One region of the Rhizobacter sp. P5_A1 genome, then DNA from elsewhere that is predicted to be linked to it. Evidence: predicted binding sites of a transcription regulator. Region 1 holds the regulator's gene; the other holds the start of a gene.
What was found. Region 1 encodes FliA, which starts transcription of late flagellar genes. Its sites were predicted from a motif close to CTAAAGTTTNNNNNNNNNNNGCCGNTA; they were not measured.
Positions count from the first base shown of each region.

Region 2: the regulator FliA is predicted to act here: its motif matches at 2,570-2,596, upstream of flgM (flagellar biosynthesis anti-sigma factor FlgM).

Region 1 covers NZ_JBFUKR010000002.1:73,812-85,310, reverse strand. Annotated here, with positions in the region: gene flhF (flagellar biosynthesis GTPase FlhF) at 1-1,419, shown strand, start outside; gene AC1DTW_RS02185 (MinD/ParA family ATP-binding protein) at 1,463-2,254, shown strand; gene AC1DTW_RS02180 (RNA polymerase sigma factor FliA) at 2,272-2,985, shown strand; gene AC1DTW_RS02175 (methyl-accepting chemotaxis protein) at 3,000-4,349, shown strand; gene AC1DTW_RS02170 (class I SAM-dependent methyltransferase) at 4,355-5,107, shown strand; gene argH (argininosuccinate lyase) at 5,112-6,536, opposite strand; gene AC1DTW_RS02160 (sensor histidine kinase) at 6,602-7,711, shown strand; gene AC1DTW_RS02155 (LytR/AlgR family response regulator transcription factor) at 7,722-8,513, shown strand; gene AC1DTW_RS02150 (hypothetical protein) at 8,530-8,775, opposite strand; gene ppc (phosphoenolpyruvate carboxylase) at 8,785-11,499, opposite strand, start outside.
Region 2 covers NZ_JBFUKR010000004.1:301,730-313,228, reverse strand. Annotated here, with positions in the region: gene AC1DTW_RS06600 (DUF3717 domain-containing protein) at 1-68, opposite strand, end outside; gene AC1DTW_RS06595 (pyridoxamine 5'-phosphate oxidase family protein) at 150-788, shown strand; gene AC1DTW_RS06590 (protease inhibitor I42 family protein) at 816-1,295, shown strand; gene AC1DTW_RS06585 (GNAT family N-acetyltransferase) at 1,304-1,786, shown strand; gene AC1DTW_RS06580 (hypothetical protein) at 1,799-2,176, opposite strand; gene flgM (flagellar biosynthesis anti-sigma factor FlgM) at 2,209-2,517, opposite strand; gene flgA (flagellar basal body P-ring formation chaperone FlgA) at 2,627-3,370, opposite strand; gene flgB (flagellar basal body rod protein FlgB) at 3,505-3,915, shown strand; gene flgC (flagellar basal body rod protein FlgC) at 3,927-4,346, shown strand; gene AC1DTW_RS06555 (flagellar hook assembly protein FlgD) at 4,373-5,020, shown strand; gene flgE (flagellar hook protein FlgE) at 5,079-6,338, shown strand; gene flgF (flagellar basal-body rod protein FlgF) at 6,364-7,089, shown strand; gene AC1DTW_RS06540 (GFA family protein) at 7,108-7,533, opposite strand; gene AC1DTW_RS06535 (hypothetical protein) at 7,568-9,109, opposite strand; gene AC1DTW_RS06530 (vanadium-dependent haloperoxidase) at 9,127-10,371, shown strand; gene AC1DTW_RS06525 (ATP-dependent Clp protease proteolytic subunit) at 10,517-11,116, shown strand; gene AC1DTW_RS06520 (MFS transporter) at 11,139-11,499, shown strand, end outside.

The sequences.
Region 1 (11,499 bases):
GAGGACGCGGTCGTGCTGTCCACCAAGCCGTCGGTCGATGGCGTCGAGGTGCTCGCGATGGCGCCCGAGGGCATGAAGCAGATCGAGCGCATGGCGGCCAAGACGCCGGCCGCCGCGGCGCCCGCCAGGCCGGCGCCGGTGCACAGCGAGGTCGATGTCGACGTGGCCCAGCTGTCGATGAGCACGCTGTCGTTCCAGGACTATGTGCGCGAGCGCATGCTGCGCCGTCGCCAGGCATCGATGACCACCGAATCGCCCTCGCCGCAGACGCCGGCGCGCGACGAGCCGCGTGTCGCGGCGGCGCCCGCGCCGGAGCGCGCCAGCGTGCTCGAGCAGCGCATGAGCGTGCCGGCAGCGCCGGTGCTGCGCGAGGCACCGCCGGTCGCGCAGAGCTACGCGCCGGCGCTCGCCGACCTGCAGCCCGAGCCATCGGCGAACCACGCCGCGTCGCGCCGCGACCAGGAAGACATGATGAGCGAACTGCGCTCGATGAAGGGCCTGATCGAAGAGCGCTTCGGCGCGCTCGCCTTCATGGAGAAGCTGAATCGCCAGCCGGCGCAGGCACGCCTGACGCAGAAGCTGCTCGACTGCGGCTTCTCGCCGGCGCTGATCCGCAAGATCGGCGACAGCCTGCCGATGGACGTGAGCGACGAGGCCACCTGGGCCGCCAACGTGCTCGAACGCAACCTGCTGACGGCCGACGCCGAAGCCCCGCTCGAAGACCAGGGCGGCGTCTACGCGCTGGTCGGCGCGACCGGGGTCGGCAAGACCACCACCACCGCGAAGATCGCCGCGGCGTTCGCCGCCAAGTACGGCGCCGCGAACCTCGGCCTGATCACGCTCGATGCCTACCGGATCGGCGCGCACGAACAGCTGCGCGCCTACGGCCGCATCCTCGGCGTGCCGGTGCACACCGCGCACGACCGGGCCTCGCTCGAAGACCTGCTCGAGCTGCTCTCGGCCAAGAAGATGGTGCTGATCGACACCGCCGGCATGGCGCAGCGCGATGCGCGCACCCGCGAGCTGCTCGACATGCTGAGCCACCGCTCGATCAGGAAGCTGCTCGTGATCAACGCGGCCTCGCAGGGCGAGACGATCGAGGACGTGATGATCTCGTACCACGCCGCGCTGTGCGCCGGCGTCGTGCTGTCGAAGATGGACGAGGCCGTCAAGCTGGGGCCCGCGCTCGACGCGCTGATTCGCATGAAGCTGAAGGTGATCGGCGTCGCGAACGGCCAGCGCGTGCCGGAAGACTGGCATCGCCTGTCGGCCAACGCGCTGGTGCACCGGGCGCTGCGCGCCGGCGGCAGCAGCGCCTACAAGCTCGACGCGAGCGACGTCAGCCTGATTTTCACCGCGCCGCTCGGCCAGAGCGCGCGCCCCGACGCCCGCACGGCGCGCCCCGCGCTGCACGCCTGATTCCGACGCGCCGATGAACCGCTCTTCAGCCGCGACCACCCCCATGTCACGCTCCATTCCGCTCGACCAGGCCGATGGCCTGCGCCGCCTCTTCGCCCACTCGCGCGTGTGCCTGCTGCCCGTCGTCTCGAACCCGAACGTCGCGTTCGGCGGCGTGATGCTGGAGCGCCTGTGCACCGCGTTCGCCGAGCACGGCAAGCACACGCTGGTCGTCGACGCCGCCGAGCGCGCGAGCCCGCACAGCGAGATGGCGCTGCTCGATCTCGCCGCCTGCGTCGAGCCGCTGTCGGCGCGGGTCTCGTACCTCGCGGCGCGCGGCCTGCCGCTGCGCTTCGTCGATTCGACCGGCTCGACCGCGGCCTTCCTGCAGGCGGCGATCGAGGCCGCGCCGCAGTGCGACGTGGTGCTGGTGCACGCCAGCGCCTCCGACCTGTGCCGGCTGTTCGCACGCAGCCCCGATCTGGAGCGCGTACGTCCCTTGCTGCTCGCCGACGACCGGCCCGCGAGCGTGACCCACGCCTATGCGGCGATGAAGCTGCTGACGCAGCGCGCCGGCCTGGTCGTGCACGACCTGCTGCTCGGCGCCGCGAAGCACTCGCCGCGCTCGGAGCGCATCGCGATGCAGATCGCCACCTGCGCCGACGACTTTCTCGGCGCGGTGCTGCGCGACTGGGTCCAGATCGACCCGGCCTGCGATGCCACCGAGGCGCCGACCCCCGAACTGCGCCGCCTGGTGCGCGAGCAGCTGCGATCGGCGCACGGCGACGCACTGCACGCGGCGCCGCCGCACCCGATCACGAACGCTGGAGCCGAGCTCGCATGGGCCCACAACTGAATTCTTCGGAGCAATCCATGTACACCGCCAAAGGCCAGCTGGATCTGAACTCGACCTTGAAGCAGTACAGCCCGCTGGTGCGCCGCCTCGCGCACCAGATGATCGCGAAGCTGCCCGCCAACGTCGAGATCGACGACCTGATCCAGGTCGGCATGATCGGCCTGGCCGACGCGCTGAGCCGCTTCGACGCCGCGCAGGGCGTGCAGTTCGAGACCTTCGCGACGCAGCGCATTCGCGGCGCGATGCTCGACGAGCTGCGCGGCAACGACTACCTCTCGCGCGGCACCCGCAAGCAGCAGCGCACGATCGAATCCGCGGTGCACAAGCTAGAACAAAAGCTCGGCCGCGCGCCGGCCGAGAGCGAGATCGCGAAAGAGATGGGCACGACGCTGACCGAATACCAGGAACTGCTCGGCAAGGTGCGCGGCACCCAGCTCGTCTACCTCGAGGACATGTCCGGCGACGAGGGTGACAACGACTTCCTCGACCGCCATGTCGGCGACGAGGAGAGCAACCCGCTCGCGCAGCTGCAGGACCACCGCATGCGCGAGGCGCTGGTCGAGGCGATCAAGGTGCTGCCCGAGCGCGAGCAGTACGTGATGAGCATGTACTACGAGCACGACATGAACCTGAAGGAAATCGCCGCGGTGCTGAAGGTGACCGAATCGCGCGTCTGCCAGCTGCACAGCCAGTCGATCGCGCGGCTGCGCGTGAAGCTGCGCGCCTACTGACGCCGGAGCATCCGATGCTGCTGACGCTGAAGCGGGCCCCGAAGGCGACGATCGACCCGGTCGACCCGGTCACGCTCACCGCGCAGCCCGATCTGGACGCGGCGATCCGCACGATCGGCCAGCAGGCCTCGACGATCGGCCGCGAATCCGCCGAGGTGCGCGGGCTGCTCGACGACACGACCAAGGCGTCGGAGCGCGGCGTGGTCGCGGTGGCCGCGCTGACGGCGCAGGTCAAGGACATCAATCGCGCACAGGCCAGCATCGGCAGCGTCTCGACCGCCGGGCTCGGCGCCGTCGAGCGCGTGCGTATCGCGGTCGAAGGCGTCGGTCGCGAGGTCGGCGACGTGGTCTCGACCTTGCGCGATGTCGCGCAGGCGGCCGAGAGCATCTCGCAGATCGCGCTGCAGACGAGGCTGGTCGCGTTCAACGCGTCGGTCGAGGCGAAGCGCGCCGGCGACGCCGGGCGCGGCTTCGGCGTCGTCGCCGATGCGGTGAAGGACCTGGCCGGCAAGGTCGAGTTCTCGTCGAAGGAGATCATGCGCACGGTCGGCGTGCTCGACAAGCGCATCGACGCGCTCGCGCGCGAGATCCGCTTCGACGAAAACGCCGCGCAGCGTGGCGAGTTCCATGCCGCGCTGGCCGATGTGCAGGGCGCCGTCACGAGCATCATCCAGGCTGCCGAACAGAGCCGCACGATCTGCGCCGGGCTCGATTCGCAGATGGTCGGCATCGCCGCCGAGATGGCCCAGACCGGGCGGGCGCTCGGCGCCGCGATGAAGCGCAGCGAGGCCTTTCTCGGCGTCTCGGAGCACCTGATCGAGCTCGTCGCCGAGTGCGGCATCGAGACCGAGGACACGCCCTACATCGACGCCGCGATCGCCGCGGCGCAGCAGATCGGCACGCTGCTCGAGGAGGCGGTCGCGAACGCCGCGATCCCGCTCGCGAGCCTGTTCGACGAGGCCTACCAGCCGATGCCGAACACGAACCCGCCGCAACACACGACGCGCTTCGTCGCGCTCGCCGACAAGCTCTTTCCGCAGGTGCAGGAGCGCATGCTGGCGCTGAGCCCGAAGGTCGTGTTCTGCATCGCGGTGGACCGCAATGGCTATGTCGCGACGCACAACCGCACGTACAACCAGCCGCAGCGCGGCGACCTCGCGTGGGACAGCGCGAACAGCCGCTACCGTCGCATCTTCAACGACCGCACCGGCCTGGCCTCGGCGCGCAACGAGCGCCCGTTCCTGCTCCAGACCTACCGTCGCGACATGGGCGGCGGCAGCTTCGTCGTGATGAAGGAAGCGGCCGCGCCGATCCGCGTGACCGGCCGGCACTGGGGCGGCCTGCGCCTCGCGTTCAAATTCTGAAGGCCATGATCTGGCCCCTGCCGGCCCTGCTGGCCTGGGCCCTCGGCTGGGTCGTGTTCGCGTTGCTGCGCTCGGTCGACGCGCCGCTCGCGGTCGCGATCGCGGCGGCCGTTGCGCTGGGTGCCGCGCTCAGCGTGCTCGGCAGCACGCCATGGCGGCGCCTCTTCGTCGCCGCCGGGTTTCCGTTGTCGCTCGCGGTCTCGGGCATCGCCGGTGCGCTGCCGGCATGGGGCTGGCTGCTGCCGCTCGTGCTGCTGGCGCTCGTCTATCCCATCAATGCGTGGCGCGATGCGCCGTTGTTCCCGACGCCCGCCGGTGCGCTGCAGGGCCTGGCGCAACTCGCGCCGCTGGCGCCGGGCGCACGCGTGCTCGATGCCGGCTGCGGCCTCGGCGACGGCCTGCGCGAGCTGCGCCGCGAGTACCCGGGCGCCGCGTTGCACGGCCTCGAATGGAGCTGGCCGCTGCGCCTGCTGTGCGGCTGGCGCTGCCGCTTTGCGACACTGCGGCGCGGCGACATCTGGGCCGCGGACTGGTCCGGCTACGACCTGGTCTACGTCTTCCAGCGCCCCGAAAGCATGGACCGCGCGGCCGAGAAGGCGACGCGCGAATTGCGGCCCGGCGCGTGGCTCGTCAGCCTCGAATTCGACGCACCCGGTTTCGCGGCGACGAAGGTGATCGAGTGTCCTGACGGCCGGCGCCTGTGGCTCTACCGCGTGCCGTTCCGCGCCCGGCCTGCGTTGTCGCCGCTGCGCGACTGAGGGCTCAGGCCGGCCGTGCCAACCGGGCGCGGTGCCGCACGACCTGCGCGCGCACCTGCGCCGGCGCCGTGCCGCCGAGCACGCCGCGTGCGTTCAGCGAGCCGCGCAGGCTCAGCACCGCGTAGACATCGTCGGCGATCAACGGGTTGAACGACTGCAGCGTCGCCAGCGGCAGCTCGGAGAGATCGAGCCCGCGCTGGATCGCGAGCTTGACCGCATGCGCGACGACCTCGTGCGCGTCGCGGAACGGCAGGCCCTTCTTGACGAGGTAGTCGGCCAGGTCGGTCGCGGTCGCGTAGCCGCGCGAGGCCGCGCGCTCCATCGCCTCGGGCTTCACGGTGATGCCGGCGACGAGCTCGATGAAGATGCGCAGCGTGTCCTTCAGCGTGTCGACGCTGTCGAACAGCGGTTCCTTGTCTTCCTGGTTGTCCTTGTTGTACGCCAGCGGCTGGCCCTTCATCAGGGTCAGCAGGCCCATCAGGTGGCCGACGACGCGGCCGGTCTTGCCGCGGGCAAGTTCGGGCACGTCGGGGTTCTTCTTCTGCGGCATGATCGACGAGCCGGTGCAGAAGCGATCGGCCAGGTCGATGAAGCCGAAGTTCTGGCTCATCCACAGCACCAGCTCTTCGCTCAGGCGCGAGAAGTGGATCATGCACAGCGCCGCGGCCGACGTGAACTCGATCGCGAAATCGCGGTCGCTGACCGCGTCGAGGCTGTTCTGGCAGATGCAGGCGAGGCCCGAGTCGTCGACCATCCCGAGCGTGCGCGCGACGCGCTCGCGGTCGAGCGGGTAGCTCGTGCCGGCCAGCGCCGCGGCGCCGAGCGGCAGCCGGTTGGTGCGCCGGAACACGTCGGCCATGCGCTCGGCGTCGCGCGCGAACATCTCGACGTACGCGAGCAGGTGGTGCCCGAAGCTCACCGGCTGGGCCACCTGCAGGTGCGTGAACCCGGGCAGGATCACCTCGGCGTTCTTCTCGGCGACCTCGACCAGCGCGCGCTGCAGCTCGGTCAGCAGCCCGGCGATCGCGCCGATCTCGTCGCGCAGCCACAGGCGCACGTCGGTCGCGACCTGGTCGTTGCGCGAGCGGCCGGTGTGCAGCCGCTTGCCGGCAGCGCCGACCAGGCTGGTCAGGCGCGCCTCGATGTTCAGGTGCACGTCCTCGAGATCGAGCTTCCACTCGAAGCGGCCGGACTCGATCTCCTCGGTGATGGTCTGCATGCCGCGCTGGATCGCGGCGTGGTCGTCGGCCGAGATGATCTGTTGCGCCGCCAGCATCTCGGCATGCGCGAGGCTGCCGGTGATGTCGGCCTTCCACAGGCGCTGGTCGAAGCCGACGCTGGCGGTGTAGCGCTTGACCAGCTCGCTCATCGGCTCCGAGAACAGGGCCGACCAGGCTTCAGATTTTTTGTCGAGTTGGTTGGAGGACATCGGTGCTGCGCTGGACAATGCGGGTCTCGGATTCTATCGAGGCCACCGTTCCCGCCCCTTCAGCGATGCCAGCACGCCCGCCGACACCCGCTACGCCCGCCGCCGCGCCCACACGGCCCGGCGAACTGCGCACGAGCGGCTTCGGCACGACGCTGTTCGACGCGCTCGCCCCGGTCGATGCGGCGGCGGTGGCCCCGGTGCCGGGCTCGGTCTTCGATGTCTGCCACGTCGGCGTCGTGCTGCGGGCGCTGCTGTTCGTGCACGGCGTGCTGGCGATCGGCGTGCTGTTCGGCGCCAGTTCGTTCGCCGGCTGGGTCGCGGCGTTCGCGGCGGGGTCGAGCGTCGCGCTGCCGGCGGTGCTGCTGTGGCTGTTGGTCGCCTGCGCGGGGCGGCGGCCGTTCGGCCGCCTGTCGCGCGCCGGGCAGTGGGGTGTCGCGCTCGTGCTCGGGGCGGCCAGCGGAGCGGCCGGCTCGGCGCTCGGCTGGCTGGCCGCCGGCGACCCGCTCGGTACGCCGACGTGGCTCGCGCCGGCGCTGGCCGGCGCCGCGCTCGCGGGCGCGGTGTTCCAGTGGCTGCAGTTGCGCACGCAGGCGCTGCTGCCGGCCGACACGACCGCGCGGCTGGCCGAACTGCAATCGCGCATCCGCCCGCACTTCCTGTTCAACACGCTGAACACCGCGCTGGCGCTGGTGCGCCACGACCCGGCCACGGCCGAGGCGGTGCTCGAGGACCTGGCCGAGCTGTTCCGCGTCGCGATCACCGAGAACCCCGTGTCGGTCTCGCTGGCCGAGGAGGTCGAGCTCGCGCAGCGCTACCTGGCGATCGAGCAGGTCCGCTTCGGCGGCCGCCTGCAGGTGGTCTGGGAACTCGACCCCGATGCCGGTGCCGCGCGCGTGCCGCCGCTGCTGCTGCAGCCGCTGGTCGAGAACGCCGTGCGCCACGGCATCGAGCCCGACGCCGCGGGCGGTGTGATCCGCGTGCGCACGCGCGTCAAGCTCGGCCGCGCGCTGGTCTCGATCGTCAACAGCGTGCCGGCCGCGGGCTCCGAGCCCGGCAACGGCATCGCGCTGCGCAACGTGCGTGAACGCCTGCGCCTGATGCACGACGTCGCGGCGCAATTCGAGACGCGCCGCGAAGCCGACGTGTTCCGGGTGCAGATCGTGCTGCCGCTGTGAGGGCCCCGCCATGACATTGCGTGTCCTGCTCGTCGACGACGAGGATCTCGCGCGGCTGCGGCTGCGCGGGCTCGTGCACGACAGCGTCGAGCCGAAGGCCAGCGTCGTCGGCGAGGCGGCGAACGCGGCGCAGGCGCTCGCGTGGCTCGCCGAACAGCGCTGCGACCTGATCCTGCTCGACGTGCAGATGCCGGGCCGCGACGGCATGCAGCTCGCGGCCGAACTGAAGCGCCTGGCCGATCCGCCCGCCGTCGTCTTCGTCACCGCGCATGCGCAGCACGCGCTGCATGCGTTCGATCTCGACGCGATCGACTACCTGACCAAGCCGGTGCGGCGCGAGCGCCTGCATGCCGCGCTGCAGCGCGTCGCGCAGCGGCTCGCGCTGCGGCGCGAGGCCGCGTCGGCCCCCTCGGCCGCAGGCCCCGGCGCATCCGATGACACGCCGACGATCGTCGTCACCGATCGCGGCCGCGTGCTGCGCGTGCCGCTCGCCGAGGTGCTGTACTTCAAGGCCGAGCTGAAGTACGTGACCTTGCGCACCGCCGACCGCAGCTACGTGCTCGACGAGGCGCTGTCCGACCTCGAACAGCGCCTCGGCGAACGCTTCCTGCGCGTGCACCGCAACGCGCTCGTCGCGCGCAGCGCGGTGCGCGCGCTCGAGCGACATGCGATCGCCGGCGAGGGCGACGAAGAGGGCGGCGAGGGCTGGGCCGTGCGCATGGCGTCGGTCGACGAATGGCTCGCAGTCTCGCGGCGCCAGGTCGCCGCGGTGCGCGAGGCGCTGGTGGCGGCCGGGCGTTGAGCAACGCCGCCGTGCGCTATCCCCGGTCCATGAACAACCCCGCGCACAGCGCGAGACCGACGGCGTACACCAGCCAGGTGCGCGAGATCGCGTACGGGTAGAGCATCAACGCGACGCCGATCCACAGCGTCACCGGCTTCGCGCGCCTGCGGCCAAAGCGAAACGCCGCGAAGCCGATCAGTCCGAAGACGATGGCGCCGAAGAGGTAGGCCGGGCCCGGGAGCTCGAAGCCGAGCGACTGCAGTGGCGGCAACGCGTCCATGCGTGCCGTTCAACCGGTGTTGCGCAACCCGGCCGCGACACCGTTGATCGAGATGTGAATTCCGGTCTGCACCCGCGCGTTCTCCGGGTCGCCTTCCTTGCGCTGACGGTAGCGCCGCATCAGTTCGACCTGCAGGTGGTTCAGCGGGTCGAGGTACGGAAAGCGGTGCTCGATCGAACGCGCCAGCGACGGGTTCGACGCGAGGCGGTTCTTCTCGCCGGTGATCAGCGTGAGCGCGTCCGAGGTGGCCTGCCATTCGGCCTTGACCAGCGCGAAGATCTTCTTGCCCAGGCGCTTGTCTTCGACGAGCTCGACGTAGCGCGCCGCGATCGCCAGATCGCTTTTCGCGATGACCATGTCGAGGTTCGACATCAGCGTGCTGAAGAACGGCCACTGCTTGTGCATCTTCTGCAGCAGCGCGAGGCGCTCCTTGCGCTGCTTCGGCTCGGCGCCGAGGTACGCGGCGATCGCGGCGCCGAAGCCGCACCAGCCCGGCAGCGCGACGCGGCACTGGCCCCAGCTGAACGACCACGGGATCGCGCGCAGGTCCTCGATCGCGCGCGTGGCCTTGCGCGACGCGGGGCGCGAGCCGATGTTGAGCTCGGCGATCTCGCGGATCGGCGTCGCGCTGAAGAAGTATTCGGTGAAGCCGGGCGTCTCGTAGACGAGCTTGCGGTAGGCCTTGAAGCTGGCGTCGCTGATCGCGGCGGCCGCGTCGAGAAAGCTCTTCGGCGCGCTCTTCGTCGGGCGCAGCAGCGTCGCCTCGAGCGTCGCGGCGACGAGCGTCTCGAGGTTGCGCCGGCCGATCTCGGGGTGCGCATATTTCGACGCGATCACCTCGCCCTGCTCGGTCAGCCGGATCTGCCCGTTCACGGTGCCGGGCGGCTGCGCGAGGATCGCCTGGTAGCTCGGGCCGCCGCCGCGCCCGACGGTGCCGCCGCGGCCGTGGAACAGGCGCAGCGTGATGCCGTGCTGCTGGCGCAGCGCGCCGAACAGCTCGACCAGATCGATCTCGGCGCGGTAGAGCTCCCAGTTGCTCGTGAAGCTGCCGCCGTCCTTGTTGCTGTCGCTGTAGCCGAGCATGATGTCCTGCTCGGCGCCGCTGCGCCGGGTCATCTCGGCGATGCCGGGCAGCGCGTAGAACGCGCGCATGATCGGCGCCGCGTTGCGCAGGTCGCCGATGGTCTCGAACAGCGGCGAGACGATCAGGTCGGAGGTTGCGCCGCCGTCGTCGTCGAGCGTGCCGCGCAGCAGGCCGACCTCCTTCAGCAGCAGCATCACCTCGAGCAGGTCGCTCACGTCCTCGGTGTGCGAGATGATGTAGTGGCGCAGTGCCTCGCGGCCGTAGCGCTGCAGCATCACGACCGCAGCCTCGAAGATCGCGAGTTCGCCGACCGCGTGCTCGCTGTAGGCGGCAGCGCGCACGCGCAGCGGCCGTGCGTCGTTGAGCTGCTGCATCAGCAGCGTGCGGCGCGCGGCCTCGGTCAGCGCGCTGTAGTCGGCCTCGACCCTCGCGACGCGCAACAATTCGGCGACGACCGCCTCGTGCTTGTCCGAGCTCTGGCGCAGGTCGACCGTCGCGAGGTGGAAGCCGAACACCTGCACCGCGCGCATCAGCGGCTGCAGGCGCGGGCTGGTCAGCGCCTGCGCATGGTGCGCGGCGAGCGAGGCGTCGATGACCTTCAGGTCGGCGAGGAACTCGTCGGCCGACGCGTACGGATTCTGCGGCGCCACCGCATGGCGCAGTGCCTCGGTGCCGGTGAAGAGCTCGAGCGTCGCGGCCAGGCGTGCGTACATGCCGATCAGCGCGCGGCGATAGGGCTCGTCCTTGCGGTGCACGCTGTGATCGGGCGAACGCGCGGCGAGCGCGAACATCTCGGGCGTGACCGGCGCGAGCGTCGCCGAGATCGAGAGTTCGGCGCCGAGCTCGTGCACCTCGGTCAGGTAGAAGCGCAGCACGGTTTCGGCCTGGCGCGCGAGCGCCATCTGCAGCGTCTCGGCGGTCACGAAGGGGTTGCCGTCGCGATCGCCGCCGATCCAGTTGCCCATGCGAAAAAACGGCGCGATCGGATGCCCGGGCAGGGCGCTCTCGAGCTCGCGGTACATCTTCGGGATCTGGCGCAGAAAGGTCGAGCGGTAGTACGAGAGCGCGTTCTCGATCTCGTCGGCGACCGTCAGCTTCGCGGTGCGCAGCATGCGCGTCTGCCAGATCTGCGTGACGCGGGCGCGGATCAGCGATTCGTTCTCGGCGCGCTCGCGCTCGGTCGGCAACGCATCGCGCTGTCCGACCAGTTCGGCGATCGTGCGCTCGGCGTCGAGGATGCTCTTGCGCTGCACCTCGGTCGGGTGCGCGGTCAGCACCGGCGAGATGTAGGCATGGGCCAGCGTCTTCGCGATCTCGGCGGCGCGGATGTCGGCGCGCGCCAGGCGCTCCAGCGTCATCGTCAGCGAGCCTTCCTGCAGGTGGCCCTGGCGCTCGTGGTGGTCGCGCCGGCGCACGTGGTGGCGATCCTCGGCGATGTTGGCGAGGTGCGAGAAGTAGCTGAACGCGCGGATCACGCTGACGGTCTGGTCGCCCGACAGGTTCTTCAGCAGCCGGTCCAGCGCGCGGCCGGCCTGCGCGTCGCGCTTCAGCCGGTACGACACCGACAGCTTGCGCACGCGCTCGACGAGCTCGAACGCCTCCTTGCCCTCCTGCTCGCGGATCACGTCGCCGAGGATGCG
Region 2 (11,499 bases), on a different contig from region 1:
GGCGACGGCGCACGCTCGCGCCACCAGTTGATGGCGGATTCGATGTCGGTGATGTGCAGGGCAGTCATGGCAACGGTGCCGGCGCGCGGACCGGGGGGCGCCAAGGATAGCGCGGCGGCGCGCGGTGCAAACTTTGATACCCTTTGCCGATGACCACGACACCCCCGACACTGCCCGAGCACCGCATCGACGACCTTGCGACGCTCGCCGCGCTCTACGGCGAGCCGGGCGCGGCCTCGGTCCGCAAGGAGGTCGATCATCTGCACCCGCACTACCGTGCGATCGTCGAGGCGGCGCCGTTCGCGGTGCTCGCCACCGCCGGGCCCGAAGGGCTCGACGCCTCCCCGCGCGGCGACGCGCCGGGCTTCGTCGTCGTCGAGGACGAACGCACGCTGCTGCTGCCCGACCGGCGCGGCAACAACCGCGCCGACAGCCTGCGCAACGTGATCCGCGACCCGCGCGTCGCGCTGCTGTTCATGGTGCCGGGGATGGGCGAGACCTTGCGTGTCAACGGCCGTGCGCACATCAGCGTCGCGCCCGATCTGCTCGCGCGCTTCGAGGTCGAAGGCAAGCGGCCGCGCTCGATACTCGTGATCGCCATCGAGACCGTGTATTTCCAGTGTTCGCGGGCGATCGTGCGCGCGGCGTTGTGGGATGCCTCGCGCCATGTCGCCCGTGATCGCCTGCCGTCGCCCGGCACGATTCTCGCGGCGCTGACGCAGGCGCAGATCGACGGCGCGGCCTACGACCGCGATCTGCCCGGCCGGCTCAAGACCAGCCTCTATTGACGTGCCCCTATCGAGACTTCCGACCGCATGACCAACGAACGAATGACGAAGACCTTGCGCCGGTCGAGCCGCGGCCTCGCAGCGGCCGTGGCGCTCGCACTGCTCGGCGCGTGCGCGAGCGCCGACAAGCCGAAGCCGGTGGTCGTGCGCAGCGTGGTCCAGGCGCCTGGCAAGGCGACGGTCACCGTGTCCGAGCTCAACGACGGCGCGAGTGTCGTGCTCGAGGCGGCGCAGGAGTTGCGCGTCGATCTGCCGAGCTCGGCATGGGCGGTCGCGAACAACCTCGAGTGGTCGGTCGTCGATCTGAACCCGGGCGTGCTGAACGTGCTCGGGTCGCGCTTCGAGCGCGGTCAGCGTGACAGCAACCCCGCCGAGGCCGGCGGCACGACGGTGTGGCGTCTGAAGCCGCAGGCAGCCGGCCGCGTCAACCTGAAGTTCGCGCTGCGGCGCCCGCACAGCCTGAACCCGGCGACGCAGACGGTGGGCTTCGACGTCACCGTCAAGTAGCGCGCGAGATGGGCGCAGCCCCCACCCTTCGGCTCGCGACGCAGCATGATGCGCCGGCGATCGCGACGCTGTCGCGCGATCGCGTCGAGCACGGCCTCGGCTGGAGCTGGACCGCACCGCGCGTGCGGCGCAGCCTCCGCGATCGGGCGACGAACGTCGTCGTCGCGGTCGATGAAGCGCGGCATGTGCTCGGGTTCGGCATCATGAAATACCACGACGACGAGGCGCACCTGCTGCTGCTCGCGGTGCGCGCCGATGCGAGCCGGCGCGGCATCGGCAGTGCGCTGGTCGGCTGGCTCGAGCGTTCGGCGCTGGTCGCCGGCGTCGGGCAGGTGTACCTGGAGGCGCGGCTGACGAACGGCACGGCGCGCGCGTTCTATGCGCGGCTCGGCTACCGCGAGATCCAGACGCTGCCCGGCTACTACCAGGGCCGCGAGGCCTGCGTCAGATTGGCGAAGGATTTGTGGCTGACCCCGGTCGAGCCGGGCTAGGAGCCTGGGAAGTCAGGCCAGCACCGACCCGCCGCGCGCGGCACGATCGGCGCTGCCGAGGGTCGAGTACAGCGCTGCGCTGTCGCGCGGCATCAGCACGTCGATCGCGCGATCGAGCGCGGCGGTGGCGCGCGCCAGCGATTCGCGTTGCGCGGCGACCTGGCCGCTGGTGTTGGCCAGGCGATGGCGCAGGGCCGGCGGCACGGAGCCGCGACGCGCGGCCAGCGCGAATTGATCGACCGCCGTCGCGAGCGCGCGGTGCAACTCGGTGGCATGCAGATCGATGCCCACGGTGTCGCGCACGCACAGCGCCATGCCCAATGCGCTGAGCCGATGTTCGACGGCGGCGAGGGCGGTTTCGAGTTCGGTTTCGGGGACCAGGGAGGACATGGGAGTTCGGGCCCGTGGTGAAGAAGTAGGGTTCAGGATTGGACCTTGCCCAGCAGCTCCTGCGCGTTCGAGATCAGCTTGTCGGCAATCGCCTCGGCGTTGATCTTGAAGGTGCCGTCGTCGATGGCCTTGGCGATCCGGGCGACCTTCTCGGCGTCGAACTCGGCGGTCGCGCCGCCGGTCAGCAGCGTCGAGGCGGTGTTCGAGAGCTCGATCTTCGCGCTCGCATCGGCCTGTGCCGGGATGGCGGCCGCGGCCTGCGCCGAGCCGTTCGCGGCGGCGGGCGTGCCGTTGCCGACCACCACCGGTGCGGGTTTGTCTGCGGGATTGCCGATCTTCATGGTGCTCTCCAAGGGCCAGGGCGCCTGCCCGGACCGTTCAATGTGCACCTTGTATCGGCCCGGGACTGGGCGACTTTAGAGTTTTCTGAGCGTTCCAGGAAAAGATGGTTCACAAAGCGAGTTCCACCCGGCGCTCGCCGATCGGCTGGCCGGTCAGTACTCGCCCACTTTCGGTGCGCACCCGCACCGGCTGGCCCTCGATGCCGGGATTCAGCGCCTGCCCTTCGCCGGCGACGCTGAAGCCGTTGCCCTGGGCCAGCACGGTCACGGTCTCGCCGGCGGCGAACCACTGGCGCGCCTTCAGGTGCGACTGGCGCAGGCCCTGGCCGGCCTTGAGCGGCCGGGCCAGCACGCGCCCGAGCGCGAGTTCGGTCTTCGCGATGGGCGCGGAGCTGTCTTCGGCGAGGTCGATCTCGCCCGGCGCCAGGTCGGCGGCGCTCAGCACACTGCCGGCCGCGACGCCGCTGGTTGCGACCAGCGCGTTGCCGAACACCTTCACGGTGACCGGCAGGTAGACATTCCACTTGCTCGGCCCCTGCAGGCAGCGCAGGCCGATCCGGCTCTTGCCCCACAGGCGCATGCCGTCTGGCACATAGGGTTCGATGCGCTGGCACGGCGCGAGGTGCAGGCGCGGGTCGAGCTGGCCGACCGTGACTTCGACGCGCGGTGCGCCCGGCGCGCCGGCATGGCTGCCGTCGAGCGCGAGCTGCCGCACCTGCTGTTCGAGGTTGGCGGCCTGTGGCGCGCCGGAGGCGTCGGCGGCCTGCGCGAACGCGGCGCCATGCCAGCCGCCGCACAGCAGTGCCGCGGCGACGAAGGCGACGAGCACGAAGCAGGCGGGCCGGGTGTCCATCACCGCACTGTAGGGGCGCGGGCCGCGCCGCATGGCCGCGAATTGGGCGGTGAACCGGCCGCTATTCCCGCTTACGTTTTGCAACCCGCTGACCACAATCCGCTCACATCGCCAATTCCGCGACGAGGTACCGCATGCTGAACCGACTCACCGACACGCTCGATTTCCAGGCCCAGGCCCTGAGTCTGCGCTCGGAGCGCCAACGCCTGATCGCCAGCAACATCGCGAACGCCGACACGCCGGGCTACGTGGCCCGCGAGATGAACTTCGCACAGGCGCTGAAGGAGGCGACCGGCGCCGGCCAGCCGGCCACGACGCTGACCGCGAGCCAGCCCGGCCACATCGGCGCCAACGCGGCCACGAGCGGCACGAGCCTCAGCACCTTGCAGTACGCAGCGCCGAGCCAGACGAACCTCGACCGCAACACCGTCGACATGGACCGCGAGCGCGCCAGCTTCGCCGACAACACCGTGAAGTACGAGGCGACGCTGCGCTTCATCAACGCGAACGTGAAGATGACGTTGAGCGCCATCACCGGCCAATGAAGGAGTTCTGAATGAGCATGATGAACATCTTCAACGTGTCTGGGTCTGCGGCGAGCGCGCAGAGCCAGCGCCTGAACGTCGTCGCGAGCAACCTCGCGAACGCCGACACCGTTGCCGGCCCCGACGGGCAGGCCTACAAGGCGCGTCAGGTCACGTTCCAGACCCAGCTGATGGGCGCGAACGCGAACGACCCGACCGCTGCCGGCGTCAAGGTCAGCACGATCAGCGAAGACCAGACCGCGGGCCGGCGCGTGCACGACCCGAAGCACCCGAGCGCGGACGCCGACGGCTACGTGACCTACAGCAACGTCAACGCGGTCGAGGAGATGGTCAACATGATCTCGGCCTCGCGCTCGTACCAGAACAACATCGAAGTCATGAACACGGCGAAGAGCCTGTTGCTCAAGACCTTGCAGATGGGCCAGTCGTAAGACGCGCCCGCCACTGAGGAACGCACATGGCCATTTCCGCCGCCACCCTGAGCAACATCAACGGCACGAGCAGCGCCGCGACCAGCGCTGCCGACGATCCCGGCAGCCAGGACCGATTCCTCAAGCTGCTCGTGACGCAGCTGCAGAACCAGGACCCGCTCAGCCCGATGGACAACGCGCAGCTGACGAGCCAGATCGCGCAGATCAACACCGTGACCGGCATCGCGACGCTGAACACCAGCGTGCAGGGCCTGTCGAGCCAGTTCCTGCAGATGCAGACGCTGCAGGGCGCCTCGCTGGTCGGCAAGAGCGTGATCGTGCCGGGCAACAAGATCGACATCGCCGATGGCGTCGGCCAGGGCGGCTTCGAGCTGACGACGCCGGCCGACGCGGTGAAGGTCGAGGTGCTGAGCGCCGCCGGCCAGGTCGTCGACACGCTGAACCTCGGCGCGCAGAGCAGCGGCGTGCATGGCTTCGACTGGGTCGCGGGCAGCTACGACAACACCAGCAACCTGACGTTCCGCATCACGGCGACGAGCGGCAGCACCGCGCTCGAGAGCACCGCGCTGATGCGCGACACGGTCAACGCCGTCAGCACTTCGGGCAGCGCGCTGCAGCTCGAGCTGGCGCGCACCGGCACGGTCGCCTACAGCACGGTCAAGGCGATCAACTGACCGCGCAGCGCGCGCAGAAGAACCCACCGCATCCACACGAAGCAACCAAGGAATCCCCATGAGCTTCCAGCAAGGTCTCTCCGGTCTGAACGCGTCGAGCAAGAACCTCGAGGTCATCGGCAACAACGTCGCCAACGCCAACACGATCGGCGCGAAGGCGTCGCGCGCGGAGTTCGGCGACATGTACGCGAGCGCGATCAACGGCACCAGCATCGGCATCGGCGTGAACCTGCAGGCGGTCACGCAGCAGTTCACGCAGGGCAACATCAGCACCACCGACAACCCGCTCGATCTGGCGATCAACGGCAACGGCTTCTTCGAGGTCAGCAACGGCTCGCAGACGCTGTACACGCGCAACGGCCAGTTCCAGGCCGACAAGGATGGCTTCCTGACCACCAACACCGGGCTCAAGCTGGTCGGCTACCCGGCCTCGGCTGGCGGCACGATCCAGCCCGGCGCCGCGGTGCCGCTGCAGCTGCCGACCGGCGGCGTCGCGCCGAACCCGACCAGCGAGGTCAAGATCGAGATGAACCTCGACGCGCGCAAGGCGACGACGCTGGCATCGCCGGTGCCCACGCCGCAGGTCGACTTCACGGACGCGACGACCTACAACGACGCGACCTCGGTGACGGTGTTCGACGCGAAGGGGCAGGACGTTGCGCTGACCTACTACTTCCAGAAGTCGGCGACCGACACCTGGAATGTCTACGCAACCGCGAACGGCGCTTCGGTCAGCGTCGACGGCGCTGGCAACCCGCTGCCGATCACGACGATCAGCTTCCCGAGCAACGGCGGCACGCCGACCGCGCCGCTGGGCACCGTGGCCTTCGATGTGCCTTCGACGACGAACGCGGCCGGCGCGACGACGCTGCCGATCACCGGCGTCGCGCTCGACCTGACCGGCGCAACCCAGTTCGGTTCCGGTTTCGGCGTGACCAGCATGGTGCAGGACGGCTACACCGCCGGCCAGCTGACCGGCGTGACCGTCGAGAAGAGCGGCATCGTGATGGCGACGTACTCGAACGGCCAGGCCAAGCCGGCCGGCCAGCTCGAACTCGCGACCTTCCGCAACCCGCAAGGCCTGACGCCGCTCGGCGGCAACCTGTGGGCGCGCAGCTTCGCCTCCGGCGACCCGACGGTCGGCACGCCGAGCAGCGGCAACATCGGTGCGCTGCAGGCCGGCGCGCTCGAAGAATCGAACACCGACCTGACCGGCGAGCTCGTCGACATGATCACCGCGCAACGCGTCTATCAGGCGAACGCGCAGACGATCAAGACGCAGGACCAGGTGCTGCAGACGCTCGTCAATCTGCGCTGACCGTTCGACTCACTGAGGGCTCGCGATGGACCGCATGATCTACCTGTCGATGTCGGGCGCGAAGGCGACGATGCAGCGCCAGGACACGCTGGCGAACAACATCGCGAATGTCTCGACGCCCGGCTTTCGTGCCGAGCTGCAGGCGTTCCGAGCGGTCCCGGTGCAGGGCAGCGGCGCCAGCACGCGCGTCTATGCACTCGAGACGACGACCGGCTACGACGCGAGCGCCGGCGCGGTCACCGCGACCGGCCGCAACCTCGACGTTGCGGTCAAGGGCAACAGCTGGCTCACGGTGCAGGCGCTCGACGGCACCGAGGCCTACACCCGCGGCGGCTCGCTCGAGGTCTCGAACGACGGCACGCTGACGACTCGCAGCGGCCTGCCGGTGCTCGGCGACGGCGGCCCGCTGCAGGTGCCGCCGAACGCGGTCGTCAGCATCGGCGCCGACGGCACCGTCAGCGCGAAGGGCAGCGACGGCAAGAACAGCGCGATCGGCAAGCTCAAGCTCGTGACGCCCGAGGCGCCGCTGAAGCGCGGCGACGACGGCTTGTTCCGCGGCGCGGATGGCGACCTGAGCGCCGACGACACCGCGCGCGTGCAGGACGGGGCGCTCGAAGGCTCGAACGTCAGCGCGGTCGAATCGATGGTCGCGATGATCTCGGCGGCGCGCCAGTTCGAGGCCCAGATGAAGATGATCCAGACCGCCGAGGCGGACGAGAAGGCCGCCTCGCAGCTGTTGAGCGCGAGCTGATCGCGCGCGTGTCCGGGTTCACTCGGCCAGCGTTTCGCCGGAACCCCCAACCTCCGTGGGCAAGTCCTTGAACTTCGGCAACCCGTCCCGCATGGCCAGAACCGATTCGGCATAGTGAACATGGAACGCTGGCTTGAAAGCCAGCTCGGGCAGCACGGCCACGTACACGTCCGTCAGCCCCATCGCGGGATGCTCGGTCAACAGGTGGCCGCCGCAGTCCTTGCACCACTTGCGATAGCTCCGCGGGGTCAGATTGAAGGTGCCGACCTTGTCCGCTCCGGCAGCGACCTTGACGGCTTCAGGCTTCCATAAGCTGAACGCATTCACGGGGCCGGCCGACCAACGTCGACACGATTCGCAGTGGCAGTAGCCCATGACTTCGGGCTCGCCGGTCACATTCAGCTTCACGCTGCCGCAGAAGCAGCTCCCCTCGTAACTGGCCATGTTGTCCTCACATTGGGTTGGTTGTCACTCGTCGTCATCGCGGTGACCTTGTTCGGCTGTTGCTCGCGATCAATGGTGCTGGCTCCAGACCCAGCAAACGTTCGAGTTCCAGGTAGCGTGAATCATCACGCAGCGGATCGAGCCTCGGGTCGACACCGAGGTACGGAATCCAGCCGGAGCGCACTGCGACAGCGTCATGCAAGCGCTCGAATGCGGCATCCAGGTCTCCGAGCGTCGCATGAATGACGGCAGCTTCGTAGGCGTAGCGCCGTTGATCGCTTGCCGCCGCATCGAACTCGCGCAGCACCGCACGCGCAGAGCGGCGATCATCGGCCGCTGCATACGCAAAACCAAGGCCCGCACGCATGACCGCGTTCCCGGTCGACAGCCGGCATGCATCACGCAGCGCGTCGACCGCCTCATGTCCTCGGCCACAAAGCACGCAGGCCAAGCCACGGAAGAACGGCGGCCAATGATCCGTTTCATCGAGGTGCGCGGTGCGTGCGGCCTGTTCGATGGCGGCATCGGCGTCGCGCGCGAGCCAGTGGTGCCAGGCCAGATGAACGTTGATGATCACATCCAATGGCTCCAATGCGAGGGCCCGCTGGCCCGCCGCCAGCGCTTCATCGAAGCGCCTCTGCGCCACCAACAAGTGGGCGCGCCAGTGGTGCGCATGCGCATAGCCGGGGTCGAGCGACAGCGCATGGTCGAACTGCGATTCGGCGGTCGACCACTGCCATTGGTAGTGAGCCGTCGCATAGGCCAGCGAGGTGTGCGCCGCTGCGCAGCACGGATCGATCGCCAGCGCACGCTGGGCGGCCGCTTGTGCTTTCGGAAACGCCTCGGCCGAGGTCAGCGCCCCGGACTCCCACGACCCCAACGTGTTGTAGACGTCTGCCAGCGCGGCATGCGCAGGCGCGAAGTCCGGGGCGAGCTGTGATGCCTCCGTCAACGCCGCCAGGGCCTTCATGGATTCACGCGGCCGCCGAGTCCAGTGGAAGCGCCCGTGCAGGTAGGCAGCACGGGCGATCGGATCTGCCGGCAGCGCGACACGTGACGGCAATCGCGGTGCTTCGCTCCGCGTGACGCCCACTGCGTCCACGTCGAGTCGCCGGCGCTGCTCGGCGAGCCAGTCCTCCCAGGCATCACCGACCTCGCTCAGGTTCAGCCCAGCAAGCATTTCGCCATCCAAGCGGCTCGCCGATTGCGCATCACCGGCGTCCAGCGCGTTCAGACGATCGACAGCGTCACACGAAAAACGCGTCCAGTTGATTGCCAGTGCATGGCGCCCCTGATTGAGGACAACGTCCTCGCCCATGGCGTGACGCAGGAAGGCCAGTGCCTGGCGCAGGTTGGTCGATGCGCGACTGGGCGTCTGGTCGGGCCAGAACGTCGCCAGCAGCCGCTCGCGTGCACAGCCTCCATGCATCGACTCGATGGCCAGCATGACGAGCAACGCGACGCGGCGGGGCTGGGCCAGCAGTGTATTGAGACGATGGCCCTCGCTGTTGACGGCATCGACGGCACCGAGCACCGACAGCCGGATCACGCTCGGATCACGCTCGTTGTGGACCATGGCCAACGCCACTGACCGTGGCGACGGGATTCTTCAACGAGATGGAGATCATGATGCGACCTTCCTGCCCGAAATCACTCCGTACGGCGACGCTTTGCCTGGCCCTGCCGTTCGCATCACTCGCGCCTGCACACGCCGACGATCCTCGCGCGGACGCGGCGATGATGAACCTCGCGCCAGGGGGTGCATCGGCGGTGTTGCTGTGGCATGCGGCCGCGCGCGATGCGATCGTACGCCAGCGGCCAAATCAGCAGGTCGCCCTGCGCTTGCTCGCCTATCTGTCGCTGGCGCAGCAGCGCGCTGCAGAGGCGTTGACTGCGTCGACTGGCAAGCCCCGAGAGGCGGAGTGGTCTGCCGCATTCGATGCTGCGTCGGCCGACACGATTGGCGCATTGCTGCCCGCTGAAGCACCCGCCATGCGTGCTTTGGCGAGCGCACTTGCCGCCAGCCGCAAGGAGCCTACGCCGAATGGCGATGCCGAACGCGCGCAGGAGATCGGCCGCAAGGCGGCAAGCCAGACGATCGAACGCGCCGTGGCGGATGGTTTCGACTCGCCGTGGCGCGGCGAATTGCCGAGTGACGCGACACGTTGGCACAGCCTGTTGGAGCCGGCACGGCCACCGCATCTTCCGGCGCTCGGTTCGATGAAGCCCGTATTTCTCGGCAGCGGCAGCGCCTCCCGTCCGGCACCGCCGCCCGCCGTTGGCAGCGCCGCGTTCGACACGGCGCTGGCCGAGGTGCGCACGCGCGCCAGCAGCAGCGCGCCTGAGGGCCTCGCACGCGCGCGCCGCTGGGAGATGGCCACCGGCTCGTTGGTCGCGGGCTTCTGGGACGAAGTCGCGATCTCGCTCGCCGCGCGCAACGGACTGAGCGGCGCAACGACCGCTCGTGTCCTGGCGACAACGATGGGTGCAGCGATGGACGCCAACATTGCCTGCCATGACGCCAAATACACCTACTGGATGCCTCGGCCCTCGCAGGTGGATCCCAGCATCAAGCCGCGGATCGGCTTGCCCAACCATCCTTCGTACCCGAGCAACCATTCCTGCGATTCAGGCGCCGCGGCCGACGTGCTTGGCAAGCTGTTCCCGGCCTATCACCAGGCGCTGGCCTCGATGGCGATCGACGCCTCGGAGTCACGCATCGATGCCGGCATTCACTATCGATTCGACATGGACGCGGGGTTGGCGATCGGCCGTGCCGCGGCAAGCGCTGCCCTCGCGGCACAGCGTGTGGAAAGCCAAGCGAGGGGCGAGCAATGAGCGCCTGTCGGTATCCAAGCACCTGCTGACGTCTTGCTCACGAGACCCGCCTCAGCACAGTGTTTGTGACTGTCGCCCCGGCGATCGACGATCTGCGCGGCTTAAACTCGTCCGCACAGTTCATCCGGATCACAGGAGCACCCCCATGACAGCCATCCACGCGGCTGCGGACGACAAGCCCGCGAAGACAGACAACAAGGTCGACAAGCTCGAGGAGCAGCTTGCGTTCAAGTCGCGCTTCGTGCTGGTGTTCGGCGAGATCACCGATGCGCTTGCGCACGCGACCTGCCGGCGCCTGCTCGCGCTGTCCGAAGAGTCCGAGGCGCCGATCACGATGCTGATCTCGTCGCCGGGCGGGCATGTCGAGTCGGGCGATGCGATCTTCGACCTGATCCGCTTCGTGCGGGCGCCGGTCACGACGATCGGCAGCGGCTGGGTCGCCAGCGCCGGCGCGCACATCTTCCTCGCGCCGCCGCGCGAGCGCCGCCTGTGCCTGCCGAACACGCGCTTCATGATCCACCAGCCGGCCGGCGGCGCGGGCGGCCAGGCGACCGACATCGCGATCCAGGCCAAGGAGATTCTGCGCGCGCGCGAACGCCTGGCGCGCGTCGTCGCGACGCAGACCGGCCAGACCTACGAGAAGGTCGCCGCCGACATGGAGCGCGATTACTGGATGAGCGCCGACGAGGCGATCGCCTATGGCATCGTCTCGCGCACCGTCGAGCGCCAGAAGGACCTGACCTGACCCCGCGGCGCTGATCCGCGCGATGTCCTTACACGCTGCCGACTCCCGCTACGCCTGGACCCGCCTCGTCGTCACGCTCGCGCTGATGACGATCGGCAGCGGCGCGATGTATGTCGTCGCGGTCGTGCTGCCGGCGGTGCAGGCCGAGTTCGGCGTCGCGCGTGCCGATGCGTCGCTGCCCTACACGCTGATGATGGTCGGCTTCGGCCTCGGCGGTGTCGCGATGGGCCGGATCGCCGATCGCTTCGGCGTGATGTGGGCCATGCTGATCGGTGCGCTCGGCCTGGGCACCGGCTTCGTCGCCGCGGGCCTGTCGGGCAGCCTGACCGCCTTCGCGCTCGCGCATGGCGTGCTGCTCGGCGCGTTCGGCAGTGCGACGACCT